5 linked regions of the Sulfolobus islandicus Y.N.15.51 genome follow. The protein of the gene in region 1 binds, or shares a complex with, the protein of each later gene. Links are inferred from orthologs where the notes say so. Each region holds a gene or a part of one and is shown in the gene's direction. Other genes may lie near its edges.

Region 1 (6,380 bases):
ATAGGAACTTTTTCTCACTTAACCTTAAAGTTACTTTATTAGTATTAGTCGTAGTAGGTGTATTAGCTTACATAATTCAACTTGCATTGACATTAATTGGGGTGTAATTTTGTGGAAAAACCGAATATGAGAAATTATTATGCTGTAAAAGTTGTTGGAGGGCAAGAAATAAATGTAGCTTTAATGTTAGAAGAGAGAATAAAAACTAATAATATTAAAGGAATATATGCAATAATTGTTCCACCCAATTTGAAAGGATATGTAGTTCTGGAGGCAGAGGGTTTGCATATAGTTAAACCATTAATTGCTGGGATAAGGAATGCAAGAGGACTTGCACAAGGTTTACTACCTAGAGATGAGGTACTAAAAATTGTATCTAAGAAAACCATAGGTCCAACCGTAAAACCTGGGGATGTAGTAGAAGTAATTTCTGGTCCCTTTAGGGGTACTCAGGCTCAAGTGGTAAGAGTTGAGGAAGCTAAAGGAGAGGTAGTGTTAAATATTTTAGAATCAGCATTTCCATTACAAGTCACAGTTCCTTTAGATCAAATTAAGGTGTCTAAAAGGTGAAGTAAATGCCCACAAAGTCTATAAAAATAATGGTAGAAGGAGGTAATGTTAAGCCAGGTCCACCATTAGCACCAACACTTTCGCAGTTAGGACTAAATGTCGGGGAGGTTGTCAAGAAATTAAATGAGGCTACAAGTAGTTTTAAAGGCATGTCAGTTCCAGTAACAATAGAAGTTGATAGTAATACTAAGAAATACGAAATAAAAGTTGGAATACCTACTACTACTGCATTGCTATTAAAAGAAGCTGGAGCTAGCGAACCATCTGGAGACCCTGCACACAAAAAGATAGGTAATTTATCATTGGAACAAGTAATTAAAATCGTGATTATGAAAAAGCCGGGGTTAACTACGAAATCATTAAAGGCTGCAGTTAAGAGTATGCTAGGTACAGCTAAATCTATTGGAGTAACTGTGGAAAATAAAGACCCTAAAGAACTAGTAAAAGAAGTGGAAGAAGGTAAATATGATGATTTATTAGCAAAATATGAGAATGAATGGAATGAGGTGAAAGAGTAAAATGCCAATCGTTGATAGAAGTAATATTGAAGATTCCCTTAAGCTGGCATTATCTCCCGAAAACAACCCCAAGAGAAATTTTGTCCAGAGCGTAGAGATAATAGTTACATTTAAAGAAGTTGATATGAAAAAGGGGGACCTGAAGCTAAGAGAAATAGTGGTATTACCTAAGCCTCCAGAAAAGTCAAAGAAAGTTTTAGTAGTCCCAACTATTCAGCAGTTAGAGTACGCAAAGAAAGCTGAACCTAATACAATTTTAACCAAAGAAGAATTACAAAGACTACAAGGAAATAAGAGGGCAATTAAAAAATTAGCTCGTCAAAATGATTGGTTTCTAATAGCTCCAGATTCGATGGCTTTGGTAGGTAGAATATTAGGCCCAGCTTTAGGTCCCAGAGGAAAATTCCCAACACCATTACCGAATACTGCAGATATATCAGAGTATATACTGAGATTTAAAAGATCAACTTTAGTTAAGACTAAAGATCAACCCCAAACACAAGCATTCATAGGCACTGAGAACCAACAAATTGCAGATTTAGCTGAAAATGCACTGGCAGTACTAAACGTAATAGAATCTAAAGGATACGCCCAAAAGATAAGGAATATATATGTAAAAACTACTATGGGTAAGGTAGTAAAAGTAGAGTTAAGGTGAAAAGATTGGCTCTAGCCTTGAAGCAGAAAAAAGTTGCCAGTTGGAAGCTTGAAGAAGTTAAGGAATTAACTGAGCTTATTAAAAATAGTAATACTATACTAATTGGAAGCCTCGAAGGTTTCCCAGCAGACAAATTACACGAAATTAGGAAGAAATTAAGAGGAAAAGCTATAATAAAGGTAACTAAGAACACTTTATTCAAGATAGCTGCTAAAAATGCTGGTATAAGTACAGAAAAACTTGAGCAATATTTAACTGGTCCAAACGTCTTCATATTTACTAAAGATAACCCATTCCTAACTAACATGTTCTTCGAAAATTATAAACTGAGAAGGTACGCCATGCCAGGGGATAAGGCTGAAGAGGAGGTTATAATTCCTGCGGGAGATACTGGAATGCCTGCTGGACCAATATTAAGTGTGTTTGGAAAGTTAAAGGTACAAACGAAGGTACAAGATGGTAAGGTACACGTAGTAAAAGATACCGTAGTAGCAAAACCTGGTGATGTAATTCCGACAGAAGCTTTACCAATTTTACAGAAACTTGGAATAATGCCAGTGTACGTCAAATTAAAAATAAAAGTAGCATATCATGAGGGTTTAGTAATTCCTGCAGAAAATCTAAAACTTAATTTAGAAGGTTATAGGAGTAATATAGCTGAAGCTTATAGGAACGCATTTACTCTTGCAGTAGAGATAGCATATCCAGTTCCTGATGTATTAAAGTTTACAATAAACAAGATATTTAAGAATGCGATTACGTTAGCATCTGAGATAGGATACCTTACACCAGAATCAGCCCAAGCAGTAATATCTAAAGCTGTTGCTAAAGCATATGCATTGGCTACAGCTATAAGTGGAAAAGTAGATTTAGGAGTAAAATTACCTTCAGCACAACAGACCCAAACCCAACAATCAACAGCTGAAGAGAAGAAAGAAGAAAAGAAAGAAGAAGAAAAGAAAGGACCAAGCGAAGAAGAAATTGGAAGTGGACTTGCATCCTTATTTGGATGATAAAAATTTATATAACCTAAGACAAAAATGTGGAGTGTGAATAACAATGGAGTACATATATGCGAGTCTCCTATTACACTCAGCCAAGAAGGAAATAAATGAAGATACACTAAAGAATATACTAACTGCAGCTGGAATAAGCGTAGATGAGGTAAGATTAAAAGCTGTAGTAGCTGCATTAAAAGAAGTGAACATAGATGAAGTATTAAAGAACGCAGCTTCCATGCCAGTAGCAGTAGCCGCGCAACCACAAGCAGCTCAAGCACAGCCTGCAGCTGAAGAGAAGAAAGAAGAAAAGAAAGAAGAAGAAAAGAAAGGACCAAGCGAAGAAGAAATTGCGAGCGGGTTAGCCTCCCTATTCGGTTAAGGCTTTGTTAAGGATAACGAAACAATCTTTTAATGTAGAGATATTAATTCAATACTTTTTAAGGGACAACATTTAAGATTTGTTTTTGTCATTTGGAATATACTTTTTAGGTTATTTCCTTAGAGAGAAATCTTAAATGAATTAAAAACGAATATCTACTCTAGAATCCCATTACGGAAGAAGTCAGTTTTTAAGCTTTAGATACTTTTCTTTTTATTGTATGAAAGCTAGTGAAGAGGAGTACAGACTGAATTTCTTTATCAAGAATGATTTCAAGCGAAAAATATGCAAATCATGCAAAACACCATTTTGGACTAGGGATGAAAAGAAAGAATATTGTTCAGACATACCTTGTACCGACTACTACTTTTTTGACATAAATATAAAAAGCCAACCCTTGACTGTCAAGGAAGCTAGAGAGAAATTCCTCTCATTCTTCGAAAAGAGAGGACATACACGAATATCTCCTAAACCAGTTTTGGCTAGATGGAGAGAGGACTTATATCTAACAATAGCAAGTATAGTTGATTTCCAGCCACATGTAACTAGTGGCTTAGTTCCCCCACCCACAAATCCACTAGTAGTGTCGCAGCCCTCAATAAGATTAGAGGATATAGATAATGTCGGAATAACCTTTGGAAGACATTTAACTACTTTCGAAATGGCCGCACATCACGCATTCAACTATCCAGACCATTATGTGTATTGGAAGGAGGAAACAACAGCGTATGCTACAGAATTCTTCACAAAAGAGTTAGGAATACCAGAAGAGGAATTGAACTTCAAAGAATCTTGGTGGGAAGGGGGAGGAAATGCTGGACCTTGCTTAGAAGTTACAGTAGGTGGATTAGAGTTAGCTACACTAGTATTTATGCAATACAAGATAACCGATAATGGTAATTATACTCCACTCAAATTGAAAATTGTAGATACCGGATATGGTGTAGAAAGAATTGCGTGGATAACACAAAAGACTCCCTCGGCATTTCACGCAATATATGGTAATTTAGTATATAAATTCTTTAACAAAATAGGCGTAGCTTATATAGATGAGACATTACTAAAAGTAGCATCTAGATTTGCAGGCAAAATAGACCCAGATAATCCGGATACTATAAAAATTCATAGACAAATGGTTAGCAAGGAATTAGGAATTGATATTAAAGCTGTTGAAGAAGAATTGGATAGGGCAGCTAAGGTATTTCAGATCTTAGACCACACGAAGACAATAATGTTGATGCTAGCTGATGGTCTAGTTCCTTCCAACTCTGGTGAAGGATATCTTGGCAGACTCGTTATAAGAAGAGCCTTAAAAGTACTAAGATTACTTAAATCGGATGTAAGACTTTATGAACTAGTAAAAGAACAAATAGACTTCTGGAAGGAAGATTTCCCTCAAGTATTAAAGAACAAAGATTACATATTAGACGCGGTAGAATTAGAACAACAGAGATTTGAAAAGATTTTGGAAAAAGTTCCATCTATAGCCTCAACTTTAGCTAGAAAGAGCGAAATAACAACAGAAGATTTAATACAAGTCTACGATTCTAATGGTATTCCTCCAGATCTACTAGAAGAGGAACTAAAGAAAAAGAGTGTGAAATTTGAACTACCGCGTAACTTTTACGCGTTAGTGGCTAAGAGACATCAAACCTCAACAATCAAAAGTGCATATGACAAAGTTAAATTGCCTAAGGATATGTTAGAATATATCACTGCGTTACAGCCAACTGAAAAATTATACTATAAAGACCAGTATATGAGATCTTTTGAAGGTAAAGTGTTGGGAGTTTATAAAAACTATCTGATTTTAGATAAGACCACATTCTATCCAGAGGGAGGAGGGCAATTAGGTGATACTGGCCTCATAATCGATGAAAAAAGTAGTAAAAGATATGAAGTCATAGATACGCAGAAAGTAAATGATGTGATAGTACATATACTAAAGGAGGAGCCATCAACAATAAAGGTTGGAGATAATGTAAGAGGGGAAATTAATTGGGAAAGAAGATATCGTTTAATGAGACATCATACAGTAACACACGTAATACTTGCAGCTGCTAAAAAAGTATTAGGTGAGCATGTATGGCAAGCTGGAGCTGAAAAGACACCGGAAAAAGGAAGACTAGATATCACTCATCATAAGACTTTAACTGAGGAAGAGGTTAAGCTAATAGAAAACTACGCAAATAGTGTGATATCTGATAGAAGACAAGTTAAACCTTTAGAAATGAACAGAATGGAAGCTGAAATGAAATATGGAGTATCCATATATGAGGGTGGAGTACCTAATTCTGCAACAATCAGATTGTTAGAGATAAAGGACTGGGATATAGAGAGTTGTGGAGGAACTCATGTAAGTAATACTAGTGAGATAGGAGCTGTGAAGATAATCAACGTTGAGAGAATACAAGATGGTGTAATAAGACTTGAATACGTTGCGGGACCAGCATTAGTTGACTATATTAGGGAAACTCAAGCGAAAATCGTTGAAGCTTCGAAAATAATAGGTACTTCTCCAGATCAACTAACCAGTAGATTAAGAAGAATACTTAATGAAATTGAGGAGAAAAATAATTTAATAATCCAATATAGAAGAATAATTGAAACTGAATTACTAAATAATCTAAAGCCTTACGAAATCAACGGTAATAAAATATACATCATAGAGGGATTAGGTGATGAAGAGGAAAACAAGGAGATACTAAGGAAATTAACTTCCACAGATAATACTATTGCAATATCCATCTCAGATAATAGATTACAAATTGCCACATCTAAAAACATGAGAGTAGATAAGATAGTAGAAGAATTACTAAAGGGAGGAGGAAAAGGAGGAGGAAAAGGCACATTTGCAAACGTAATTCTAAATAGTAAAAAGAGTAAAGAAGAAATAATAGAGATAGTGATAAAATCACTATAAGAGAATATTATGTATTTCACAGATGTTTTTAGGGAAGCTTACACAGATTATAAATATTTTTTAAACAGAGATTATTCCAGAAAGGTTGTCCTTGATGTAATAGCTGCTAGATATAACTTATCCAGCTTAGAACGACTCTTACTATATCGTTGCGTACATTCCGATAAGGAAATAGAAATAATTAAAGGAAAAATAAACAATGAAGAAAGAGAAGTTATTCTAGATGGATATAATTTGGCTTTAACACTAATTTCTGCGATAAATAATGAGGAGTTATACCTATGTGATGATGGTTTCTTTAGAGATCTAGGCTTAGGAAGACATAAATCTA
Region 2 (6,466 bases), 320 kb from region 1 along the record:
AACTTCTCTGTTACCAGACTCAGTTAAAATTACACGGGGTAAAAAAAGTAAGAAAGAGATATTTGAAAGGGCTATTAATTTAGGAGCAATATATTTATTGTTCGTATTAGCTAAGAATGGTAATCCGTTGAGAATAATTGTTTATGATTTAGAAACTTTTTCTATAAAATATTTTTTTAAATTACACGGTTTATCACTACCTTCTGACTATAATATCCCATTATATCAGATAAAAAGGCATAATAGTGTATGCATAGAACTAAATAGGTGTGATTTTCTAAGAGATTTTCTAGTCGATATGAATATCTACAACTTGTCAAATAATTGTGAGGTTATTGTGAACACGAGGCTAGTCTCTAATAATATTTGTGAACTTTTGTTTACGTTATCTACGAAAAACATTAAGTTTTTGAAGATGCTATTAGAAGTGTGAAGATAGAGATTTCAATTTATCCAGATAATTTCAATAAAAACGAATTACAGGATATAATATATAATTCGATAATAATTGAAAAGATAGATACTAAATATGTAAAAATTAAGAAATCCCCTTTACAGATTGAGATAGATGCACCATCAATTACAAGAGCTAGGGCTATAATGAACTCTTATATACTTTGGATCTATACAATTCTAAAGTCACTGGAAGAGGTGGAAAAAAGTGGCCGAGAAGTTACCTCCAGAAGTTCAAGCTCAACTAGCTAAGTTTCAACAGTTAAAAGATCAGCTTGATAGATTATTATTGGAAAAGTCTACTATAGAGAATGAATTAAGGGAGATAAACAAGGTATTGGAAGAATTATCAGTTCTTAATGCAGATGCTACTATTTATAAGATTGTAGGGAATTTATTGGTTAAATCGGATAAGACATCAGTAGAAAAGGAGCTTAATGATAGGAAAGAATTGTTAGAACTCAGATCAAGGACTTATCAGAAGCAAGAAAGTATTTTAAGAAAGCAGCTAGAAGACTTACAAGCTAAAATAAATGAGATGTTATCGAAATATTATCCGCAAGGTGGCCAAACAGGTATAAAAGCTTAAGCTAAATAACTTATTAGTGTTATGGTAATTAGAATTTATGCTGATGATAGGGAAAAGGCTAGTGGTATACCAGAATTATTAAAGGAGTTGGGAATTACAGTAATATTCTCTCAACTTAGTGTTGCTGATTATGTGATAGGTGAAGATGCTGCAGTAGAGAGGAAGTCGGTAAATGATTTGGTAAATTCGGTTTTTGACAAGAGGTTTTTTGACCAAATCAGTAGGCTTTCAGAGGTTTATAATTTTCCAATGTTAATTGTTGAAGGTGATATTAATGAAATTAGGAAAATAACTGAAAAGTGGAGAGCGATAAACAGCGCTTTAATTTCTGCCACGATTGATTATGATGTTAAAGTATTTTATTCTAGAGATAAAAAAGATACTGCGGAAGTTTTGAAAAAAATAGCAGAGAAGTATCAATTTGGCGAAAATGGGAGTAGGAGAATTAATTTACATAATAAGGCTAAACTAGAAAGTATTTCTGATATGCAACTTTATATTGTAGAATCTTTTCCTAATGTTGGTTCTGTACTTGCTGAAAGGCTACTACTTAAGTTTGGAACTATACAGAATATTTGTAATGCGTCTATATCAGAATTAGAAAAAGCATTAGGTAGTAGGAAAAAAGCTGAGGATATTTATAAAATTTTAAGGGCACACTATTCTAAAACTAACGCTGATAATGATAGTAAGAAAAGTACCTCTTTATTTGATTTCCTTTAAATTTTTTAGTCTCTTTTTTAGCATTACCTTTTAATATGGGTCTAGAGAAGTTTAAGTGCAAGAAGTTGGTGATTTCATTTGCCTAGATATAAGACAGTAGAGCAAGTTCTAAGCCTAATGAAAGATAGAACGAGAGTTAGGAATATAGGTATAATTGCTCACGTGGATCATGGAAAAACCACAACTAGTGATACGTTATTGGCAGCATCTGGTATAATATCTCCTAAAGTAGCAGGGGAAGCTCTAGCATTGGATTACTTAAGTGTTGAGCAACAAAGAGGTATAACAGTAAAGGCTGCTAACATTAGTTTGTATCACGAAGCGGAAGGTAAAGGTTATGTCATTAACTTAATTGATACACCTGGACACGTTGATTTCAGCGGAAGAGTCACGAGGAGTCTAAGAGTTTTAGATGGCTCAATCGTAGTTGTAGACGCAGTGGAAGGAATTATGACACAGACTGAAACAGTATTAAGGCAAAGCTTGGAGGAGAGAGTCAGACCAATTCTATTTATAAACAAAGTAGATAGATTGGTAAAGGAATTAAAATTAAGCCCACAAGAAATGTTAAATAGGTTATTAGATATAATTAGGCAAGTTAATAACTTAATTGATATGTATGGAGAACCAGAATTTAAAGAAAAATGGATGATTAATCCACAAGCTGGAAATGTGATATTTGGATCTGCTAAAGATAAATGGGGATTTAGTTTACCTATGGCACAGAAAAAAGGAATTAATATGAAGAATGTTATTGACGCATACACTGCTTCTGATAAGTCTAAACTTGAAGAGCTAGCTGCGCAAGCTCCTATTAATGAAGCGTTACTAGATGCTGCTATAAAGTTCGTTCCCAATCCTATTGAAGCGCAAAAGTATAGAATTCCAAAAATCTGGAAAGGAGATCTAGATAATGAATTAGCTAAGGCGATGTTAAATGCTGATCCGAATGGTCCCATAGTATTTATGATAACCGATATGAAAGTCGATCCTCATGCAGGACTAGTGGCAACAGGAAGAGTATTCTCAGGTACTCTTAGGTCTGGTGAAGAATTGTGGTTAGTTAACGCTAAGACCTCACAGAGGATACTTCAAGTTAGCCTATACATGGGTCCAACTAGGGAACTTGCAGAAGAAATTCCAGCAGGCAATATCGCAGCAGTATTAGGTTTAGATAGAGCAAGATCCGGTGAGACAGCTATATCTGTTGGTTTTAGTAATGTTCAAGGAAGTTTTGAAAGATTACATTACATATCTGAACCAGTAGTTACTATAGCCGTAGAGCCTAAGAATCCTAAAGATTTAACTAAGATGATTGATGCATTAAGGAAGCTTAGTATTGAAGATCCAAACTTAGTGGTTAAAATAAATGAAGAAACTGGAGAATACCTGTTATCTGGAATGGGTTTCTTACATTTAGAGGTATCATTACAGCTATTACGTGAGAATTATGGTATTGACGTAGTTACTACTCCGCCAATTGTTGTTTATAGGGAAAGTATAAGAGCTAAGAGCCAAGTATTTGAAGGAAAGTCTCCAAATAAGCATAACAAATTCTACTTAAGTGTGGAGCCTTTAAATGACAAGACTATAGAGCTAATAAGTAATGGCACGATAAGGGAGGATATGGATAGCAAGGAGATGGCTAAGATATTAAGAGATGAAGCCAGTTGGGACTATGATGAAGCTAAGAGAATTATTGCAATAGATGAAAACGTTAACGTCTTTGTAGATTTAACTAGTGGTGTCCAGCATTTAAGGGAAGTTATGGATACAGTACTTCAAGGATTTAGGTTAGCTATGAAAGAAGGTCCTTTAGCTCATGAACCAATTAGAGGTGTTAAGGTCATCTTACATGATGCTGTAATACACGAGGATCCTGCCCATAGAGGCCCAGCTCAGATATACCCTGCAGTTAGAAACTCCATATTTGCAGGATTCTTAACTTCCAGACCGACTTTACTAGAGCCAATACAGAAACTGGACATAAGAGTGCCTGCAGATCTTATAGGTAATGTCACTGCAGTAATAACGAGAAAAAGAGGAAAGATATTGGACGTCTCTCAAATAGCTAACATGTCTAGGATAACCGCTGAGATTCCAGTTTCAGAGTCATATGATATGGCGAGTGAACTAAGAGGATCTACTGGAGGTAGAGCGTTCTGGGGTACTGAGTTTAGTAGATGGGCTCCGGTTCCGGATAGTATCTTACTGGATGTGGTTACTAAGATTAGAGAGAGGAAAGGATTACCTAAAGAGCTACCTAAAGTAGAAGATTTCTTGTCGTGAGTCGAATTGTCGATTAATTATAAAATATTCAATAATGTAAAGGCAGTGCTTTTTGATTTTGATGATACATTAGTCGACTTTAGTACGAAGGCTAAGGACGCTTTAGATGCTGTAAGTAAGGATATATATACGTACATAAAGGAGAATTATCGACAAGAAATTGACATAAATATAATTAAGAAATTAGTAGAAGAGGAAAGTAAGAAATTAGATAACCAAGGGGAGTATAATAGAAATAAATGGTGGGAGAGTATTCTAAAATCATTAAATATTGTTCACATAGATAAGTCTCAGCTTTACGATTGGACTAGCTTGTATTGGTCAATTGCTAGCCAAACTGAACCATACGAAGATGCAAAGGAAATTATAGAATATCTAGATAGTAAGGGATATAAACTTGGCATAATTACAAATAGTGATGGAGAAGGGGGAAATAAAAGTAGTAGATTGAAAACCTTTCCCTTAATAGATAAATTCGATTTGATATTAATAGCTGGAGAAGGAGGTATTAGACCAAAGCCTAATTTAGAGCCGTTTATAATATCATGCGAAAAGCTTTCAGTAGATCCCACTTCGTGTGTTTTTGTGGGAGACGAGCCAGTAAAAGATTGTTTAGCAGCTAAAAAGGCTAACATGATTAGTGTGCTAATAGACAGAGAAGGTAAAGTGAAAAACGCCGAACTTTATGCAGACTTTGTAATATCCAGTCTTAAGCAATTAGAAGAATTTCTTTAATACGAAATAAATTTTGTTAATGTATTCGGTAGTTATTGATTCCTTTAATTCATTAATATAATATAAATAAAACCTGTAAAATATTTCATCATTTCTTAGTCTTTTTATACATCCTAAATCCTCGATACAAACGTCATTTTTTCTTGCAATTTTTAATCCCTTAATCTTATGAAATAGTTCAACTGTAGAATAAGGTTGATTAAGTTCTAGTATGCCTCCATATAATTTTACAATCTCTCTATATGCCTCCATATAATTTTTATCAAGTAAATCCTCAACATTTACTAAGTATGATTTTAGTTCTGCTGGTAATTCCACAAGATCTTTCTTAAGTTCTTCTTTCATTTCACGTGTTTTATACTCTATATTTTCATTAATTATTCTATTAATTATATCTAATATTGTACTCGCATTTAAAAATGCGTTAGACTTGTCATTTTCTATAACGTCGTATTCACCATGATAATGAATATTTCCTAAACTCTCTATTGTAATACTTGGAATTCCAACTTTTATGTATGAATACCCATCGCTATATATCTCAGGGCTTTCAACTACATTTTTAAAGTATTTCCTGGAGAGTTCAAGAAGTCCAGGTACAGCTTTTAAGATCAAACTTTCCTCACTTATATTATCCATGTTGATGTTAAGTAAGATATCGTCAGTGTTTTTGTAATTTTTCAAAAATTCTCTAGAACCATGTGACCATGAGAAGGTTGAGAAATTTAAAGAGCCCGATTCCTCTGCAGTAAATGAAATTAGATGGGTTTCGTAAACATTAGATCTAAATTCTCTCAATAAAGCCACTGCTAAAAGATTGTCTCTCTCTCCTTTAAACCAATGATCATGATGTGCTGTAATATGTATTATCTTATTTTCATTTTTCGAATTTCTTATGGCTTCGATAATATAACCTGTTGCAAAAGGGTTTATGTCAGTTTTTAGTGATATTCTACACCTACCCTTTATGTAAGGAAAATCGTTCTCCTTAATATAAAACGCTGGTATTGGCGGTGGGTAGCTGGGTTGATGGCTTAGAAGGTCTCCATACTTTATCACGAATTTTCTTTTCTCATTATTTAGGGAAAAGATTATTCCTAAACAATCATTTTCTACTGCCTCTATATACAATTTATTGATTTCGTATAGATTTTTTATCCTAATTTTCATTAACTTTCTACCATTACATTCTTTAAAGTTATCTGCTACATCTGCTTCAACCTCAGTTGATAAAGAATATGGAAGCGAAATTGCATCTATTGTTTTTGATTCGCACTCAAAAATTAGTTCTTTCTGTTCCCAATTAAGAACTCTAATCGGGATTTGCCTAATTTCGTCACTATTATCTTCTAGCATTTTTCTAATTTCTCTCACTAATTTTATCTCGTTCTTTGATCCCGTTATTATTTCGCCATAATTAGATAAGGTTTTTAGATGTTGTAATAGCACAAGTGATTTATGAAGAAGTTTTTAAAAATGTTCTTTCCTCATGACGGGATATATGAGGTGTTAGTCGGTACTTCTGGGATAAAACCTATAATAAAACCACTAGGTATAATAGTTGAAGCAAATGAGCTTCGATTTAAAATATATAAAAGTACATTAACATATTCTAATCTAGAAAAGAATCGGATATGTTCTATACATGTAACCTTAGATATAAATTTTTTCATCCTT
Region 3 (6,396 bases), 110 kb from region 1 along the record:
TATAAGTTTCGCTAATATAGATAGTATAGCTGCACTGTTTAAATTAAGGGATAAGATACTTAATACTAAAATAAAGGGAATAAAGGGAATAAAACGTGCAATAGTTCAGAAAAAAGGCGATGAATATATTATTCTAACAGATGGTTCAAATCTATCTGGTGTTCTAAGTGTGAAAGGAGTTGATATTGCCAAAGTAGAAACTAATAATATTCGTGAGATCGAGGAGGTATTTGGAATAGAGGCTGCAAGGGAAATTATAATTAGAGAAATTAGTAAAGTATTAGCAGAACAAGGTTTGGATGTTGACATGAGACACATATTGCTGGTTGCGGATGTGATGACTAGAACAGGTGTCGTAAGACAGATAGGTAGGCATGGTGTAACTGGGGAGAAGAATAGTGTGTTGGCAAGAGCCGCATTTGAGGTTACTGTAAAACACCTTTTGGATGCTGCAGCTAGAGGAGATGTAGAAGAATTTAAAGGTGTAGTAGAAAACATTATAATTGGCCATCCGATTAAACTAGGTACCGGAATGGTTGAATTAACAATGAGGCCGATATTAAGGTGATAAAAAGTGTCAGAACAACAAGTTTCATTTGAAGGAGAGTTGAAATCTCTTTTAAAGACGGGTAAAGTTATTTTTGGTGCCAAGAGAGCTATAAAATACATAAAATTAAGTAAAGTGAAGATGGTAATTGTCGCATCAACATTAAGAGGAGATCTTAAGCAAGATATATTGCATTATGCAAAGCTATCTAACGTACCCGTATATGAGTATAAAGGTAGTGGTTGGGATCTTGGAACACTATGTGGCAAACCATTTATGATTTCCACAATAAGCATTATTGATGAGGGAAATTCCAAAATTTTGGATATTATAAAGGAGAGGTGATTTTTTCTGCCAGAAATTAAATTAACTCCAGAGGAAATACGTTATATTTCTCTGTTTCAAGAAGTAACGAGAGCCAACGTAAGGGATTGTATAATCGATAATGAAAATAATAGGATAATATTTCTAGTCGATTCAAAAGATATGGGAGTTGCAATAGGTAAAAGCGGTATTAATGTTAAGAAGTTAAGGAAAATCATAGGTAAAGATATAGAATTAGTGGCCTATAGTGATAATTTAGAAGAACTAGTAAAAAATTTGATGAGTCCAGCTAGAGTTAGAAGCGTAAAAGTAGTAAATACTAGTTCTAAAAAGTCAGTATATATTAGTATAGATCCTCAAGATAAAGGATTGGCAATAGGTAAGAATGGAAGGAATGTTGCAAGAGCAAAGCTAATTTTAAAGAGGTATATGGATATTGATAATGTAGTAATAGTTTAAGGGGTTGGAGAAAGTGAGTAAGAGTAAATCACCTAAGGGAATATACGCGGCTAGGAAATTAAGGCTAAAAAGGTTAAAATTCAGAAGGAGTCAAAGAAAGTATAAGACCAAGATACTAAAGTTAAAGGAAAAATACGATCCTTTAGGAGGAGCGCCAATGGCGAGAGGAATAGTTTTAGAAAAAGTAGGAATAGAATCAAGGCAGCCAAATTCAGCGGTTAGAAAGTGTGTAAGAGTTCAGTTAGTGAGAAATGGTAGAGTTGTTACTGCATTCGTACCCGGGGACGGTGGTGTTAATTTCATTGATGAACATGATGAAGTCGTAATTACCGGAATTGGAGGTACATTAGGTAGATCGATGGGTGACTTGCCTGGAGTGAGATACAAAGTTATAATGGTAAATGGTGTATCTTTAGACGCGTTATATAAAGGCAAGAAGCAAAAGCCAGTTAGATAAATATTTTATAAATAGATTTTATAGATAATAGGCTACTATCTATTTATAAATATAAAAAGTAAGATGGGTAATTTTAAAATTTTTGTTGACCTTCTCTACTTTCTTTTTCTTGTTCATCAACTAACCCTTTCTTGACAAAAATTGGTTTATTCGAAATTATAGCAAGAAATATTGCATGACTTGGTATCATTCTTTTCTGAATTATCACACCATCAAATTTAAACTCAACTGTAGCAACATAAACTCCCGTATCTCTTATCATATCATCTATTACAACTTTTTCTATATGCTTAGAAAACTCTTCCATAATTTCAGGGATAAATGAGATAATATCATATATATTTTCTCTTTTATCGCCAAACTCCTCCTCTTTATTTCCTTTTGTTTTATTTATTGCTATAACGATTTCTGCGGGTACACTAAATAGATAAAATTGTCTTCCATCTTCTAAATAGCATACTATAGTTGGTATACCATGAAGAGGCATAAAGAACGCATCAACGGAATTAACTTTTATATAATCCTCGTCCTTAATTGGCTGAAGACTCATCACGTATACACTGCATATACTTATGTATCATAAATTTAAATATCCAAATCATAGATACCATTAAGAGGTAACAAATAGATGTCCTTAGAGAACTTACAATTAGATATCAAAGTATTTAGTAAGTGGGATACTAAAGTTGAAATCAGAGACCCTAGCCTAAAGAAGTACATTTCTCTAATGCCAGTTTATTTACCTCATACCGGAGGTAGGCATGAACATAGAAGATTTGGTAAGGCTAAGGTTCCAATAGTTGAGAGGTTAATAAATCAAATAATGAGACCCGGTAGAAATAAAGGAAAGAAACATTTAGCGTATAATATTGTAAAATTGGCATTTGACATAATTTATTTAAAAACTGGTCAAAATCCAATACAAGTATTAGTTAGAGCCATAGAAAATAGTGCACCTAGAGAAGAAGTTACGAGAATAATGTATGGTGGTATAGTGTATTATGTTGCAGTAGACGTAGCTCCACAAAGAAGAATAGACTTAGCCTTAAGGCATATTGCTACTGGTGCCAAGGATTCATCATTCAATAATCCAAAACCTATTGAAGAAGTATTAGCGGAAGAAATAATCGCTGCAGCAAATAATGACCCCAAGAGTTTTGCAATTAAAAGAAAAGAAGAGATAGAAAGAATAGCCTTAAGCTCAAGGTAAACTTTTATTAACTCTATCACTATATCGGTTAAGAGAGTGTTATAAATGTCTCAAAAGCCTCACCTTAATTTAATAGTAATAGGTCACATCGATCACGGTAAAAGTACATTAGTGGGAAGGCTACTAATGGATAGAGGTTTCATAGACGAAAAAACAGTAAAGGAAGCAGAAGAGGCTGCCAAAAAGTTAGGTAAAGAATCTGAGAAGTTTGCATTCCTACTAGATAGATTAAAAGAGGAAAGAGAAAGAGGTGTAACAATAAATCTAACGTTCATGAGATTTGAAACTAAGAAATACTTCTTTACAATAATTGATGCTCCTGGCCATAGAGACTTCGTAAAGAACATGATAACTGGTGCAAGCCAAGCAGATGCTGCAATTCTAGTAGTTTCTGCTAAGAAAGGTGAATATGAAGCTGGAATGAGCGTAGAAGGGCAAACAAGAGAGCATATAATTCTAGCCAAGACCATGGGTCTAGATCAATTAATTGTGGCAGTAAACAAAATGGACTTAACAGAACCACCGTATGATGAAAAACGTTATAAGGAGATTGTTGATCAAGTCAGCAAATTTATGAGAAGTTATGGTTTTAATACAAATAAGGTTAGATTTGTACCAGTAGTTGCACCCAGTGGCGATAATATAACTCATAAATCAGAAAATATGAAGTGGTATAACGGTCCTACCTTGGAAGAGTATTTAGATCAGCTAGAGTTACCACCAAAACCAGTAGACAAACCATTAAGAATTCCAATTCAAGACGTCTACTCTATATCCGGAGTAGGTACTGTACCAGTAGGTAGAGTAGAAAGTGGAGTGTTAAAGGTCGGTGATAAGATCGTATTTATGCCAGCGGGCAAAGTAGGTGAAGTTAGATCCATAGAGACTCATCATACTAAGATGGATAAAGCGGAACCAGGTGACAATATTGGATTTAACGTTAGAGGTGTTGAAAAGAAAGATATAAAGAGAGGAGATGTTGTAGGTCATCCAAATAATCCACCTACTGTTGCTGATGAATTCACTGCAAGAATAATAGTAGTATGGCATCCTACGGCATTGGCAAATGGTTATACACCAGTACTTCACGTTCATACTGCAAGTGTAGCATGTAGGGTTTCAGAATTAGTGTCTAAATTAGATCCGAGAACTGGTCAAGAGGCAGAAAAGAACCCACAGTTCCTAAAACAAGGAGATGTAGCAATAGTCAAATTTAAACCAATCAAACCATTATGTGTAGAGAAGTATAATGAGTTTCCACCACTAGGCAGATTCGCAATGAGAGATATGGGTAAGACTGTTGGAGTCGGTATAATTGTTGATGTAAAACCAGCCAAAGTAGAAATCAAATAATAATTTAATTTTTTATTGGTGGTTTTATGCCTACAAAAGCTAGAATTCGCTTATGGAGTACTAACGTGGAGAATTTAAACTATGTTATAACACAAATAAGGGGTATCGTTGAGAAAACAGGAATAGAAATGAGGGGTCCGATACCATTACCAACTAGCAAACTGGAAGTTCCAATAATGAGACTTCCTCATGGAGAAGGAAGGAAAAAGTGGGAAAAATGGGAGATGAGAGTACATAAAAGATTAATAGATATTGCAGCAGACGAACGTGTAATGAGACAATTAATGAGAGTCAGAGTACCAGAAGATGTTTACATCGAGATACAATTAATATAAACCTTTTTACCCTTCTATATAATATATAGAGTGCCGGGGTGCCCGAGCGGACTAAGGGGCTGGCCTGGAGAGCCAGTGGGGGTTTCCCCGCACGGGTTCAAATCCCGTCCCCGGCGCTTATAAATTTCTATTATTTTGATTATATTTCCAATTAGTATAACTGTAACAAAGTGTTAATTGCTTCTATTCAGTCTAAGGCCAAAATCCCTATTGTATTTTCCACTATTTAAATCTCATCGTAGAAAGATTTCTTTATATGTTATTCTTGATTTTAGAGCATGATTTAGTTCATCCGAAGAGGCATATGATTAGACGTAAAAAGATCCTTAATATTATGAGTTATTTCATGAACCTCGACGAAAAAGTTAAAGTGATTCCTTAAGCCCTTAAACTCCTCAGTTAAATAGACTCGATGTAGAGAATCCCTAGATCATCCTACGATCTAGTTTAAGTACAACTTATGGTGCTTTTCTTGTATGTCAATATTTACCTTGTAACTGGAAAAAGAGCATTCTTAATTATCTACTTATATAGTGAGAAAACTGGACTCGATAGAATAAAATTGCAAAGAGAAATTTAATAGATAATATAGTGATAAATTTCTAAATAAATTTCTAAGTAATAAAAAAGAAGGAACGGAGCTATAGTATTTAATGTGTTTCTAAGTATTCCCTGAATTCTTGTGTAGAACTTTTTGCCTATGTATTTTAGTAGCAGCATAGCCTCCTTGCCCTACAACTACTCTAGTCTAATTAGGATTGACTCTACCAGCGTAAATGACGTAATCATCTTTAGTTGTTACTAGTAAATCATGTCCTAACAAATCTTGGCTTTAGTCTGATTATTAATAACTAATTTCCCAACAGATACTGCTAGTCTTATAGTCTCATTTTCTGGAGTGACATTAAGTTGAACTTTTTCTAATAAGGCCTTCTTTTTACCAATTTTTGAAAGTGTTTTGTACGCATCGTATTTGGTCCCTGTTTATTAAATAGATAACGCTTTAGCCCTTCCTATCATTATAGCTGGTATCATTCCTCTTAAGACTGTTGGCACTCTTTCTGGCGATAAACTAACAATTACTCCTTCATAACTGCTTAATAACTCATGAGCTAAAAATGTAATGACATTTTTATTTAATAAATATTTTCGTGAGGATTAAACGTGGCCCTCTTTTCGCTATCTTCTTGATAGTTGTAGCATATTTTTATTTGGTGCATAAGTAACTCTATCTTATTATTTAGATAGCTATGAATTTATAATGAAGACACGAATAGCTCAAGAATTAAGTTTGAGTAAGTTATTCTAGCGGAAAGGATAACAATAACTTTAAAGGTACTACAAATTATATCTTAAAATAGCGGGGTAGAATAGCGGGGTGGGCTAGCCTGGTAAGGCCGCGGGGCTCATATACTCTTTAAAGCACGCGTTGGGAAACCCCGAGGTCCCTGGTTCAAATCCAGGCCCCGCTACCATTTCATTTAATTTATTATATATTATCTGAGGATTTCAACGAGCGAAGGCTTTTTAAGTAAGTTATTAGTAGATACTCATGCATACGTGAAATTGCCGCGGTAGTCTAGTGGTCTAGGATGGGGGCCTGTCGAGCCCCTGACCCGGGTTCAAATCCCGGCCGCGGCGCGTTGAAGATTCTTAGTTTATATATCAAGGTGATATAAAGCCTTAGGTAAGGTGTCAGAATACTATGCTT
Region 4 (5,360 bases), 300 kb from region 1 along the record:
CAGTAATCGTGAGACAAAGAATGCCATATAGAAGACCAGATGGTACCTGGATCTCCTTTGAAGATAATGCAGTAGTCATAATAAACCCAGACGGAACACCAAAAGGTACTGAAGTTAGGGGTCCAATAGCAAGAGAAGCAGCTGAAAGATGGCCAAAAATAGCAAGTCTTGCTACATTGGTGGTGTAGGAAATATGGTATCTCTTAAACCTTCTAAACAGAGGAGATTATTACACACTTTACCATTACATCAAAGGAAGAAGTTGTTGATTGCTAAAGTCTCTGATGAGATTGCCTCTCAATATGGTATAAAACGTATTAGAGTGAGAAAAGGTGATACTGTTAGGGTAATGCGGGGAAATCATAATGGAAAGGAAGGGAAGGTAACTGAAATTAATACTAGGACTGGAAGATTAGCAATAGAAGGGATAACGAGAAAAAAAGCTGATGGAACACCGGTATATGTGTGGATTCACGCATCTAAAGTAATGATAACTAAGCTAGATCTGAGTGATCCAAGAAGGAGAGAAAAGTTAGAAAAATCTAAGAAGTGATGAAAAATGGCTCACATAACAAGATTTGAAACACCTTGGTTTTTAGTAATAAGCAAAAAACAATATAAGTGGACGGTTAGACCTAATGCTGGACCTCACCCTATAGAGAAAAGTATACCTTTGGCTGTTGTAATTAGGGATTATCTTAAACTTGCGGAAACGGTAAGAGAGGCTAAGCATATAATATTTGACGGTAAAGTTTTAGTAGATGGCAAGGTAAGGAAAGACTATAAATACCCTGTTGGTCTTATGGACATTGTTTCAATTCCCTCCGCTGATCTATATTTTAGAGTTATTCCTGATAACGTTAGGTTTATGAGGTTATCCAAGATATCCGCAGATGAGGCTCATTATAAGTACGTTAGGATCATGAATAAAACTACAGTAAAGGGAGGTAGTATTCAGCTTAATTTAGAGGATGGAAGAAATATCCTAGTCGATAAAGAAACTGCAAAGAGTTTCAAAACGCTTATGACATTAAAGATTGAGTTACCAAGCCAAAATATAGTGGATTCATTCATTATCTCTGAAGGCTCATATGCAATCTTTGTAGGCGGTAAGAACGTCGGTATTCACGGTGTTGTTAAAAATATAAATTTGAGTAAGTTTAAGTCTAGAAAATATAGTGTGATAACACTAGAAAGCAAAGATGGTAATACTTATCAGACTAATCTCATGAATGTGATGAGTATAGGTAGGGAAAAATCTGACATGAGAGTTGATTAAAATGACAGAGTCTACTTTATCTGTTAATCAAAATCCAATGAGGAAAGTTAAGTTAGCCAAGGTTACTGTTAATATAGGACTTGGTGAATCTGGAGATAGGTTACAAAAAGCTTATCAACTTTTACAAGAGTTAACTGGAGCTAAACCAGTATATACTATTTCCAAGAAAACTATAAGGGAGTTTGGAATTAGAAAAGGTCAAGAAATTGGAGTTAAGGTGACCTTAAGGGGTACTCAAGCTGAAGGATTCTTAAGAAAGGTTTTAGAAGCTATAGGATATAGATTAAAGAAAAGTAGTTTTGATGAATATGGTAACGTATCTTTTGGGATTGCGGAACATGTGATCTTACCAGGTGCAAGATATGATCCAGAAATAGGTATATTCGGCATGGATATAGCTATCACTCTCGAGAGAGCTGGCTATAGGATTTCGAGACGAAGAAGAAAAAAGACTAGAATTCCAAGGAGGCATAGGGTTACGAAGGAAGAAGCTATGGAATTTTTAAGAAATAATTTTAATGTACAGTTGGTAGAAGGGTGAATGAAATGGGAAAATACAAGCCTCCAGCCGAGAGAAAATATGGTAAAGGAGTTCAAGCTTGCCAGAGATGTGGAAGTAGGGATTCTGTAATTCAAAAATATGGGATTTATTTATGTAGACAATGTTTTAGAGAAGTCGCGTATGAGTTAGGGTTTAGGAAGTATTGGTGATAGGTTATGGTATTCGTAAATCCGTTGGCAAATGCGTTAACGTCTATCTACAACAATGAGATGAGAAGGAATAAACAAGCTATTATAATGCCAGCATCTAAATTGGTAATAAATGTTTTAAGAGTTATGCAGAAGGAGGGTTATGTAGGAGAATTTGAGTATATTGATGATGGTAGATGGGGCAAGATTACAGTACAGTTGTTAGGAAGAGTTAACAAGTGTGGACCAATAACTCCACGATATCCTCTTAGTTATAGACAGATGATTGCATTACCAGATTATATCAGGCGTTACTTACCATCAAAAGAGATTGGTATAATTATTGTTTCGACATCTAAAGGAGTAATGTCTCATAAAGAAGCAGCTAGAATGCGACTAGGAGGAGTAGCATTGGGATATGTATATTGAGGTGATTTTTAATGCAGATAGTAATTTTAAGGGAAGAGATTGAAATTCCGAGCAATGTAAATGTTGATTTAAAAGACTCAGTAATTAAGATGAAAGGACCTAAAGGTGAAGTAGTTAAAGATTTCAGCTTTGCTAGGGGTATACAAATTAGTTTAGATGGAAATAAGATAGTGTTAGAAACTACATTTGCTAATAGACGAAAAAAGGCGGCCTTCTATAGTATAGTTAGTCATATCAAAAATATGATAACTGGAGTAACTAAGGGTTATAGGTATTATCTTAAAATTATATATACTCACTTTCCAACATCTGTAAAGGTAGTAGGGAACGAAGTTCAAATAACTAATCTAATAGGTGAAAAGAATATAAGGAGGGCGCCAATACTACAGGGCGTTAAGGTTACTGTGAAAGGTGAAGATATAGTTGTGGAGGGCCCGAATTTAGATGCTGTTGCCCAAACTGCAGCAAATATTGAAGCAGCTTCAAAGATAACTGGTTTTGATAGACGTATCTTCTCGGATGGAATTTTCATCTATAAAAAAGAGGTGGTTGAATGACCGAAGAAAAAATACAGTCATATAGGAAAAAGATTTATGTAATAAGGCAAAAGCTTAAGGCAAAGAAGCCAAGGTTCTTACGTTATGATTCCGACAAGTTCTTCAGATTAGGAAGACAGGAAAAATGGAGAAGACCCTACGGAAGAGATAATAAGACTAGATTAAAAGTTAGGGGATTTCCTGCTATAGTAAGTGTTGGTTACAGACTGCCTAAAGAAGTTAGGGGATTTCATCCAAGTGGATTAAGGCAAGTTATAGTTCATAATGTTAACGATCTAGTTAAAGTGCAAAATCAAAAAGACAGTGTTATTGTAACAATAGCTTCTTCAGTTGGTTTTAAAAAGAGGCTTGAAATTCTAAATAAAGCTAGGGAATTGGGTTTGAAGGTAAGTAATGAGGGTGTCAGTGCATGACTAACTTGAAAGCTCAAAAAAGGCTAGCAGCATCGGTTGCAGGGGTAGGAATAAGCAGAGTTAAGATTGTTGAGGATTATATTGAGGACGTTCAAAGCGCACTAACCAGAGAAGAAATTAGGAATTTGATAAAGGATGGTAAGATTATAATCCTTAAAAAGGTTGGAATAAGCGACGGTAGATTAAAGGAGAGAAGAAAAAAGAAGAGCCTTAAGAGTGAAGGGAAAAAGGCAGGAAGTAGAAAAGGCAAGAAGGGAGCAAGGGCAAATAGCAAACGAATGTGGGTTAAGAGGATAAGAAAAATAAGGGCTTATCTTAAATGGTTGAGAGATCATAAGGTTATTGATAGTCATACTTATAGGGAATTATACTTAAAAGCCAAGGGTGGCAACTATAAGGGAGTTTCAGATGTTAGGAACGTCTTAATACAGATGGGGAAATTAAGAGGTGAGTAAATTTGGCCAATGGTCCTAATTATAAGATAAAACATAGGAGAAGAAGAGAAGGAAAAACTAACTACTATAAGAGATATGTTTATGTCATAAGTAAACAAATAAGGTTTATTGTAAGAATAACGAACAAATACGTTATAGTTCAAATTGCAAAAATCGATCCTAAGGGCGATATCATGGTTGCTAGTGCTCATTCTTCAGAACTTACTAAAAAGTTTGAATGGAAGGGAGATGAAAATAATACTCCCTCCGCATACCTTACTGGATATTTAGCAGCTTTAAGAGCTGTGAAGAAAGGCGTAACAGAGTGTGTTGCAGATATAGGACTTCATGTACCGTCCAAGGGTAATAAGGTGTTCTATGCAATAAAAGGTGCAATAGATGCTGGGTTGAAAATTCCGATAGGTGATATAAGTATAGAAAACGATAGAATAAAGGGAGAGCATATAGCCAAGTATGCTGAAAAGTTGAAATCTGAGAATTTAGATTTATATAATAAACTATTTTCAAGGTATTTGGGAAGGGGACTAAATCCTGAGAACTTACCCTCCCATTTTGAGGAGATATTAAACAAGATTAAATCTTCTGGTGGTTGAAATGGCAGAGGAAGTACCAAGTATAAATATAGAAGAATGGAAGCCACGAACCTCCATAGGTAATCTCGTAAAGAATGGAAAGATATCATCTATAAAGGAACTATTTGATAGGAATCTTCCTATTACTGAACCAGAAATTGTGGATGTTCTGTTACCTAAGCTAAAATATGAAGTTGTAGACATTAAAGTAGTTCAGAAGCAAACTGATGCAGGAGAGATATCTAGATATAAAGTTCTAGTTATAATGGGCAACATGGATGGATATGTCAGTATAGGAACTGGAAAAGCTAAACAGTTAAGGGTTGCAATTCAGAAGGCAATTAGGGATGCTAAGATGAATATATTACCAGTAAGAAGAGGCTGTGGTAGTTGGCAGTGTACATGTGGCGAACCACATAGTCTACCCTTTAAAGTAGTTGGTAAAGCGGGTAGTGTAGAAGTTAATTTGTTGCCTGCACCCAAAGGTACTGGATTAGTAGTTGGTAGCGTATTAAAGACCTTGTTAACTTATGCTGGTATTAGGGATGCTTGGTCTACTACAAAAGGTGAGACTAGAACTACAGAGAATTTTGTCAGAGCTGGATATAGTGCACTTTATAACACTTATAACTTCGTAACTTTACAAGATTGGGCTAGGAAGAGGTAATCAGATATGGTGGAGCTACTAGGCATAATTAGAATTAGAGGTTGGGCAAAGGCTCCTTGGTATATTAATGAGACATTAGAGATGTTGAGATTAAGGTATAATTTCAATACGATGATGTATCCAAAAACATCTCAAATACTGGGTATGCTAAATAAAGTTTCTCCATATGTCACATGGGGAGAGATAGATCCAGATACTTTAAAGCTACTAATTATAAAGAGACTTGAAACAGCAAAAGGGGATAAGGTTTCAGATAGTTATGTTAAAGAAGTGTTAAAGATTGAAAATATTGATACAA
Region 5 (6,367 bases), 310 kb from region 1 along the record:
GGTATAGTGGTCATAAGTAAGGAAATTTCCGAGAGTGAAGAGGAAGAGGGATTAGTTAGGGACATCATAAGGAGGATACAATTCATGAGAAAACAACTAAAACTGAATGTTGTAGATTATATTGAGATTAGTATAAAGGCGCCAGAAGAAAGAGTAAAAACGATACAAAAATGGGAGGAATTTATTAAGAGTGAGACTAGGGGGAATAAGGTAATTTTAGGTGATCCTAAAGGGGATATCGTAATGGATTGGGATATAGAAGGAGAATCTTATATAATAGGGATAAAGAAGTCTACATGATGTTTCCTTTTCCACGCTATAAGCCCTTAAATGTTGTTCTTTTTTTGTCTATATTTGATATTGAAAATTCTCTTCTTGAAATTACGTTAAAACTTTCATTTATACTTAGAGTCACAAATACATTTAGAGTCAATAAAATTTACTGGATAACAGATTCCGTAAATTCTACTAAATTAGAAAAAATAATTAAAGATGTTACAAAATATGCTCTTTTACCTCCGTATCTTAAAAAATATGTTCCTATAAGTCGTAATTTAAAGAAAGTTGGTTTAATGAGTCCCTTGGCAATACCATATCACCTTATTTTTAAACAAGTTGTTGAAGGCGAGATAAGATTAGGCTTTAAGGGTGATTTCGGTTTAAAAAAGAGAATAAATTCATCATCAAAGTCCATTCTGATTACTGACTCCCTAAAAGTTGGTTATATCGATTATAGTGGTTTCTATTATAGCGGAGTTAAAAACGAGTTTGTAGACTTTAACAAGATACTCAACTTTGATAATCTTATAATTGCAAGTAGGAATGGAAAAAATCCCTTAAAAGCAAAGGAAGAGTTGGCCAACTTGTACAGTAAATATGGCCTTACTTTGCTTATTGGACCACCAGCTGGAAATCTATTACAAAGGTTAGGTAAACAATATTTGGATAAGTCATATAACTTTGTTATTAAACAAGGAGTTTTAGATATAAGGGCGGAAGAGGCATTGGCTTATTCTCTGTCTATTCTAAACCTTCTGTTAAGTTAGATTTATAATGCTTGAGTGATAGGTGAAATAGCAATTAGCGGGGATTAAGAATGGGTCATCGAAAGTTAGCCTCACCTAGACGTGGATCAGCTGGTCTTAGACCTAGGAAAAGATCATCTGAGTTATTACCAACACCTAGAACATGGCCACAAATAAATTCGCCGAATCCAAAATTGTTGGGCTTTGTGGGATATAAGGTTGGCATGTCACATGTTTTTATGATTGATGATTGGCCTAACTCTCCTACTAATGGTAAAGAGATATATATGCCAGTTACAGTTCTAGAAGTACCTCCAATTATACCGTTGGCTTTGAGAGCTTATGCAGTGGATGGTAAAGGCGAACCAAACGTAATAACAGAATATTGGTCTCCCTCTTCTTTACAGTTCTTAGATATTACGAGAAGAATTCATTCTCTTTCATCCTTTTTGAAAAATGATGAAAGTAAAAAGAAGTTTGAGGAAAAGTTTGGTAGTAAGTTAGATCTTATCAAATCTAACCTGGATAGAATAGTCTATTTTAGGCTCTTGGTAGCTACACAACCTAGGAAGATACCATCATTAGGTAAAAAAGTGCCAGATTTAGTAGAGATCCAGATAGGTGGAGGAGAAAAGAAAGCACAACTAGATTATGCACTAAACGTTTTAGGAAAAGAAATTTCAATTAAAGACGTTTTCAAGGAGGGTCAACTAATAGATGTAGTAGGAGTTACTAAGGGCAAAGGTTTCGCTGGTGTAATAAAAAGGTACAGTGTAGTAGAATTACCTAGATGGCATAAGCATAGAAAAGGAAGTAGGAAAATAGGTACTAGAGGTCCGTCTTTAGGGACACCTAGCTATACACCTCAGCCAGGTCAGTTAGGTTTTCACAGAAGAACAGAATATAATAAGAGAATTATAAAAATTGGTGATGATCCTAAGGAGATAAATCCCGCAGGTGGTTTTGTAAGGTACGGAATAGTTAGGAACACGTATATTTTGTTGGAAGGTTCTATATTAGGTTCAAAGAAAAGGCCGATATTCTTAAGAGAGGCTGTTAGACCTTCTTATGTTTTTGAAAACGCTCCTAAGATAACTTATGTTAACCTTTTAAGTAAGCAAGGGTGAAAGTAAATGTATTTAGAACTAGTTAAGAAAAACTCTGTGATTTTAGATAAAGATGGAAATAAGGTAAAAGAGGTAGAGTTACCTTTCATTTTTTCGTTTCCGGTAAGAAAAGATATAATAAGAAGAGTATTTTTAGCAGAGTTTACACATTCTCTGCAACCAAAAGGCAGAGATCCTATGGCAGGCAAAAGAACATCAGCTGAGAGTTTTGGAATAAATCTAGGTATGGCCAGAGTTCCTAGAGTTAAAAACTCTGGAGAAGCTGCCTTAGCACCTAATACCGTAGGTGGTAGGTTAACATTTCCGCCTTCGGTAGACAAAAAGCTTGTAGAAGAGGTGAACGATAAGGAGAAACAATTGGCAGTAATTAGTGCGTTAAGCGCTACAGCAGACAAAGTTTTCGTTAAGGCTAGGGGACATGTATTTAAAGATTCAGTAAGTTTTCCTATAGTAGTAACTGATGATATTGTTAGTTTAAAAACTGCAAGCGAGGTTGAAGAATTTTTAGAGAAGATAGGTGTTTATGATGATGTAAAGAGAGTAAAAGAGAGGATTAGGATAAGGGCTGGAAAGGGCAAAATGAGGGGTAGAAAATATAAGGAATCAATAGGCCCACTAATAATAGTACACGACAGTAATTCTCCAATAGTTAAGGCAGCACGAAACATAGCTGGAGTTGACGTAGTTAACGCTAAAGATGTAAGCGTTATTCATCTGGCTCCAGGTGCACATTCAGGCAGGCTTACTATTTATACTGAAACTAGCATAAAGATTTTAGATGAGCGATTGAGTAAGAGGTTGGTGAGTTAGAATGATTCAAATGGCTTTAGCTACAGAGAAAGCATTAAAACTTATTGAGTCCTATAATACACTTACATTAATAGTAGATAAGAGTGATACAAGGGATGACATTAAGAAATCTGTTGAGAGATTATTTAGTGTTAAGGTGGTAAAAGTTAACGTAGTTATAACACCTCAAGGTTACAAGAAGGCATATGTAAAATTAGCACCAGAATATAAAGCAAGTGATATAGCCCACAGATTGGGCATTTTGTGAGGTGATATAGAATGGGTAAGAATTTATTACAGCAGAGGGCGGGAAAAGGTTCTCCAACTTTTAGGAGTCCAAGTTGGCTACGAATAGGTAAGGTAAGGTATCCTAACATATTTGGACATCTTGTAGGCAAGGTAATAGACATAGTGCATAATCCAGGGATGAATACGCCTGTTGCTATCATAAAATTAGAGAACGGAACCAAGTTTTTAACGCAAGCAATTCAAGGTTTGGTTATTAACCAGAAGATCGAATTCGGTAAAGGATCTCCAATAGCTAATGGTAATGTTATAGAGATAGGTGATGCGCCAGAAGGTACAATAGTATGTAATGTTGAAGAAAATTTTGGAGACGGAGGCAAATACGCTAGAAGTGCTGGTTCATATGCAGTAGTAGTAGGCAAGAGCGGTGATAAGGTGTTAATTAAATTACCTTCAGATAAGATAAAAGCAGTTTCGAATAAGGCTAGAGCTACCGTTGGTGTAGTGGCTGGTGGTGGAGTTGTAGAAAAACCACTATTGAAGGCTGGAGCTAATTATTGGAAGTATAAAGTAAAGGCTAAGAAATGGCCTATTGTAAGGGGAGTTGCAATGAATGTAGTCGATCATCCTCATGGTGGTGGGCTACATCAGAGTGTAAGCAGACCTTCTACGGTATCTAGAAATGCTCCTCCAGGTAGAAAAGTTGGTCATATTGCGGCAAGGAGAACAGGGAGGAAGGAGGGTAAGTGAATTTTATAAATGAAAAGGGGGAATAGGTGAAATTAGATGTCATTAGAAATACCACCTGAATGGAAGAACTTTAAATACAGAGGTAAGAGTATAGATGAGTTACTAAATATGCCAATGGATGAGTTTATTAAGTTACTACCTTCAAGGCAAAGGAGATCATTAAAACGTGGATTTACTGATGCACAAAGGCACTTGCTGGAAAAAATAAGGAAATATAGAAGAGAAGGAAAGGTTAATAAGACCATAAAGACGCATGTCAGAAACTTAGTTATATTGCCAGAGCTAATTGGTCTTAAGATGGCTGTCTATAATGGCAAGGAATTTGTTGAATTTACAGTTACGCCAGAAATGATAGGTCATTACTTGGGAGAGTATTCAATAACCACTAAGAAGGTTGAACATGGAGAACCAGGGTTAAAGGCTACAAGGTCAAGTTTATTCTTAGCAATGAAAGGATGATCAGCTATGGCAAGTTGGAATTATCCTCAATTAAATCTTGATGAGTTGAAAATTGCAAAAGCTGTGATAAGAGATGTTCCTGCATCCATAAGAGATCTTTATAATGTTTGCAAAGCTATTAGAGGAATGTATCTTAATGATGCGAAAGATTTTCTAAACAGAGTTTTAGAAGAAAAGGAAGCCCTACCATTCTGGAGATATAATAAGGGTGCATCACATAAAGCTAATATATCTGCTAAATGGAAAATAAAGGCTGGTAGATATCCAAAGAAAGCTATAAGGCAAGTGTTAAAGTTGTTAGAAAACGCTGAGGCTAATGCAACTAATAAAGGGCTGGATATCGATAAATTAATTATAAGGCATATAGCTGCCCACAAGGGTATAACATTAGAAAGATATATGCCCAGAGCATTTGGGAGGGCTACTGCAAAGTACAGAAGGACATCTAATGTAGAGGTAATCTTGGAGGAGGTGGAGTAAGATACCAAACATCAAGAGATATTTCCTTGAGAAGTCTATAGTGAAAGTCAAGATTGATGAGTATCTAGCTAAGCAATACTATAATGCTGAGTATGCAGGAGTAGAGGTATTGAAGACTCCAATTGGAACTAGGGTTATAATATATGCAGGAAGACCTTCAATGATTATAGGAAGGGGTGGAAGAAATATAAAACAGCTTGCACAAATCTTCGAAAAAGTTTTTGGGTTAGAGAATCCACAAATTACAATAACGAATGTGGAGAACCCGGAGCTCAATGCTAGAGTAATGGCATTTAGGTTGGCAATAGCTTTAGAAAAGGGATATCACTTTAGGAGAGCCGCTTTCATATCAATGAGAAGAATTATGAATGCCGGTGCATTAGGTGCGGAAATAATAATAAGCGGCAAGCTTACTACGGAAAGGGCAAGATATGAGAAGTTAAAGGAGGGTATTGTGTATAAGAGCGGGCAACAATTAGAGAAGATGATAGATAGAGCAATTGCTATAGCGATGTTAAAGCCTGGAATATTTGGTGTCGAGGTAGTTATAACTAAACCACTGAAGATTGAAGATAAAATCAGTTTGAAAGAGTCTCCTTCCGTTCCTCAAGAGGTATCAGTAACTAATGTAACTTTTATTGAAGAATCCTCACAAAAGAGTGAGGAGAAAGGTGAGGGTGAGAAAGAATGACGGTAGATCTTGAAGAGTTAAGGAAAATGGAAAAAGGAGAGTTGATAAAAAAGGTGGATGAGCTAAGATTGGAATTAATGAAACTTAGAGTGCAAGCTAGAATGGGAACTTTAAAGAACACTGCAAGCATTAGAAACACAAGAAAAGACATAGCAAGAATATTAACAGTTTTAAGTGAAAAGAAGAGAGAAGGTAAAGGAAAAGCAAAAGTGGAGAATAAATAATTTTATATGTTTTATGATTTTGGATTATATTAATTCTAAAATAAGGATTTTATGGTACACGGATCCTTCTCTAATTTCTAGAGAAGGTCTAATTTTACTAGAGACAGAAAAAACATTTTTGATTAGGTTAAGGGGGAAAAACAAGGTTATAAGGATATTTAAAGCTCATGGTATATTTGAGATAACTTTTAAAGGTAAGTCTTTTATAATAGCTGGCTATAGGCTGGTAAGAAAACCTTGGAGAAGAATTTAGGTGAGCTAGATGGGATCTAAGGGGAAGATGGTAAAGGACCCGGGAATACCTAATGTTGTTATTCCCGAGAAGGCATGCGAAGATGAAGATTGCCCTTATCATGGATCATTGAGAGTTAGGGGCATTATACTGGAAGGAGTCATTGTAAAGTATAAAGGTACTAAAGCTGCAGTTATAGAAAGGCAATACTTATACTATGACTCGAAATATAAGAGATATGAAAGGAGAAGGAGTAGGATACATGCTCATGTACCACCGTGTGTTAACGTTAGAGAGGGAGATAAAGTTATAATTGGCGAATGCAGACCTCTTTCTAAATCTAT

The links.
Region 2: the proteins of rpl12p (region 1) and YN1551_RS06985 are in contact, whole or in part, in a crystal structure (PDB 5H7L), measured with the Pyrococcus horikoshii proteins. The link is inferred for Sulfolobus islandicus Y.N.15.51 from one-to-one orthologs. Residues at the interface, in WP_010886059.1 of Pyrococcus horikoshii: Leu100, Ala101, Gly102, Leu103, Ser104, Ala105, Leu106, Phe107, Gly108; in WP_048053510.1 of Pyrococcus horikoshii: Pro161, Met164, Met165, Phe168, Ser169, Ile172, Val195, Glu196, Phe202, Leu211, Ser212, Val213, Met216, Lys222, Phe223, Asn224.
Region 3: the proteins of rpl12p (region 1) and tuf are in contact, whole or in part, in a crystal structure (PDB 3WY9), measured with the Pyrococcus horikoshii proteins. The link is inferred for Sulfolobus islandicus Y.N.15.51 from one-to-one orthologs. Residues at the interface, in WP_010886059.1 of Pyrococcus horikoshii: Glu96, Glu97, Leu100, Leu103, Ser104, Ala105, Leu106, Phe107, Gly108; in WP_010885563.1 of Pyrococcus horikoshii: Lys125, Glu126, Phe129, Arg132, Thr133, Lys165, Leu166, Thr169, Lys324, Gln326, Leu359, Ala360, Ile369, Glu372, Ile384, Ile422, Ser423, Gln425.
Region 4: rpl12p (region 1) and YN1551_RS06885 share a complex: the UniProt entries of both Methanocaldococcus jannaschii proteins name them as parts of the 50S ribosomal subunit. The link is inferred for Sulfolobus islandicus Y.N.15.51 from one-to-one orthologs.
Region 5: rpl12p (region 1) and YN1551_RS06925 share a complex: the UniProt entries of both Methanocaldococcus jannaschii proteins name them as parts of the 50S ribosomal subunit. The link is inferred for Sulfolobus islandicus Y.N.15.51 from one-to-one orthologs.

What each region holds. Positions count from the first base shown.
Region 1 is NC_012623.1:933,267-939,646, reverse strand. What follows is about bases 1,566-4,465. They hold rpl12p (50S ribosomal protein P1), read left to right. Parts: upstream 1,566-2,805; coding sequence 2,806-3,126; downstream 3,127-4,465. Other genes in these bases: alaS (alanine--tRNA ligase), read left to right, coding at 3,347-4,465; YN1551_RS05085 (50S ribosomal protein L10), read left to right, coding at 1,743-2,759; YN1551_RS05090 (50S ribosomal protein L1), read left to right, coding at 1,566-1,746. Also shown: YN1551_RS05105 (protein translocase SEC61 complex subunit gamma), read left to right, coding at 1-107; YN1551_RS05100 (transcription elongation factor Spt5), read left to right, coding at 112-570; YN1551_RS05095 (50S ribosomal protein L11), read left to right, coding at 576-1,088; more of YN1551_RS05090, read left to right, coding at 1,090-1,565; more of alaS, read left to right, coding at 4,466-6,049; YN1551_RS05070 (DUF434 domain-containing protein), read left to right, coding at 6,059-6,380. UniProt on the Methanocaldococcus jannaschii protein: Forms part of the ribosomal stalk, playing a central role in the interaction of the ribosome with GTP-bound translation factors.
Region 2 is NC_012623.1:1,253,910-1,260,375, reverse strand. What follows is about bases 1,463-4,448. They hold YN1551_RS06985 (elongation factor EF-2), read left to right. Parts: upstream 1,463-1,843; coding sequence 1,844-4,054; downstream 4,055-4,448. Other genes in these bases: YN1551_RS06980 (HAD family hydrolase), read left to right, coding at 4,061-4,448; xpf (3'-flap repair endonuclease Xpf), read left to right, coding at 1,463-1,765. In the rest of the region: YN1551_RS07005 (Brix domain-containing protein), read left to right, coding at 1-433; YN1551_RS07000 (KEOPS complex subunit Pcc1), read left to right, coding at 430-705; YN1551_RS06995 (prefoldin subunit beta), read left to right, coding at 662-1,042; more of xpf, read left to right, coding at 1,064-1,462; more of YN1551_RS06980, read left to right, coding at 4,449-4,789; YN1551_RS06975 (M28 family peptidase), read right to left, coding at 4,772-6,238; YN1551_RS06970 (DUF447 domain-containing protein), read left to right, coding at 6,248-6,466. UniProt on the Methanocaldococcus jannaschii protein: Catalyzes the GTP-dependent ribosomal translocation step during translation elongation.
Region 3 is NC_012623.1:825,846-832,241, reverse strand. Bases 2,281-5,196 are described here. They hold tuf (translation elongation factor EF-1 subunit alpha), read left to right. Parts: upstream 2,281-3,042; coding sequence 3,043-4,350; downstream 4,351-5,196. Other genes in these bases: rpsJ (30S ribosomal protein S10), read left to right, coding at 4,377-4,685; YN1551_RS04480 (30S ribosomal protein S7), read left to right, coding at 2,416-2,997; YN1551_RS04485 (bifunctional nuclease family protein), read right to left, coding at 2,281-2,337. In the rest of the region: rpoA2 (DNA-directed RNA polymerase subunit A''), read left to right, coding at 1-568; YN1551_RS04500 (50S ribosomal protein L30e), read left to right, coding at 575-892; YN1551_RS04495 (NusA-like transcription termination signal-binding factor), read left to right, coding at 899-1,330; YN1551_RS04490 (30S ribosomal protein S12), read left to right, coding at 1,344-1,787; more of YN1551_RS04485, read right to left, coding at 1,861-2,280. UniProt on the Methanocaldococcus jannaschii protein: GTP hydrolase that promotes the GTP-dependent binding of aminoacyl-tRNA to the A-site of ribosomes during protein biosynthesis.
Region 4 is NC_012623.1:1,237,586-1,242,945, reverse strand. Bases 271-3,050 are described here. They hold YN1551_RS06885 (50S ribosomal protein L5), read left to right. Parts: upstream 271-1,280; coding sequence 1,281-1,820; downstream 1,821-3,050. Other genes in these bases: YN1551_RS06865 (50S ribosomal protein L32e), read left to right, coding at 2,952-3,050; YN1551_RS06870 (50S ribosomal protein L6), read left to right, coding at 2,410-2,955; YN1551_RS06875 (30S ribosomal protein S8), read left to right, coding at 1,997-2,398; YN1551_RS06880 (30S ribosomal protein S14), read left to right, coding at 1,826-1,990; YN1551_RS06890 (30S ribosomal protein S4e), read left to right, coding at 560-1,279. Outside these bases: YN1551_RS06900 (50S ribosomal protein L14), read left to right, coding at 1-188; more of rplX, read left to right, coding at 194-270; more of YN1551_RS06865, read left to right, coding at 3,051-3,368; YN1551_RS06860 (50S ribosomal protein L19e), read left to right, coding at 3,365-3,823; YN1551_RS06855 (50S ribosomal protein L18), read left to right, coding at 3,826-4,416; YN1551_RS06850 (30S ribosomal protein S5), read left to right, coding at 4,418-5,062; rpmD (50S ribosomal protein L30), read left to right, coding at 5,069-5,360. UniProt on the Methanocaldococcus jannaschii protein: This is one of the proteins that bind and probably mediate the attachment of the 5S RNA into the large ribosomal subunit, where it forms part of the central protuberance.
Region 5 is NC_012623.1:1,243,207-1,249,573, reverse strand. What follows is about bases 3,253-6,139. They hold YN1551_RS06925 (50S ribosomal protein L22), read left to right. Parts: upstream 3,253-4,402; coding sequence 4,403-4,876; downstream 4,877-6,139. Other genes in these bases: YN1551_RS06905 (30S ribosomal protein S17), read left to right, coding at 6,054-6,139; YN1551_RS06910 (ribonuclease P protein subunit), read left to right, coding at 5,805-6,044; rpmC (50S ribosomal protein L29), read left to right, coding at 5,564-5,791; YN1551_RS06920 (30S ribosomal protein S3), read left to right, coding at 4,878-5,567; YN1551_RS06930 (30S ribosomal protein S19), read left to right, coding at 3,974-4,396. Also shown: ileS (isoleucine--tRNA ligase), read left to right, coding at 1-300; YN1551_RS06955 (putative RNA uridine N3 methyltransferase), read left to right, coding at 297-1,046; YN1551_RS06950 (50S ribosomal protein L3), read left to right, coding at 1,097-2,152; rpl4p (50S ribosomal protein L4), read left to right, coding at 2,159-2,962; YN1551_RS06940 (50S ribosomal protein L23), read left to right, coding at 2,964-3,209; more of YN1551_RS06935, read left to right, coding at 3,221-3,252; more of YN1551_RS06905, read left to right, coding at 6,140-6,367. UniProt on the Methanocaldococcus jannaschii protein: This protein binds specifically to 23S rRNA. It makes multiple contacts with different domains of the 23S rRNA in the assembled 50S subunit and ribosome.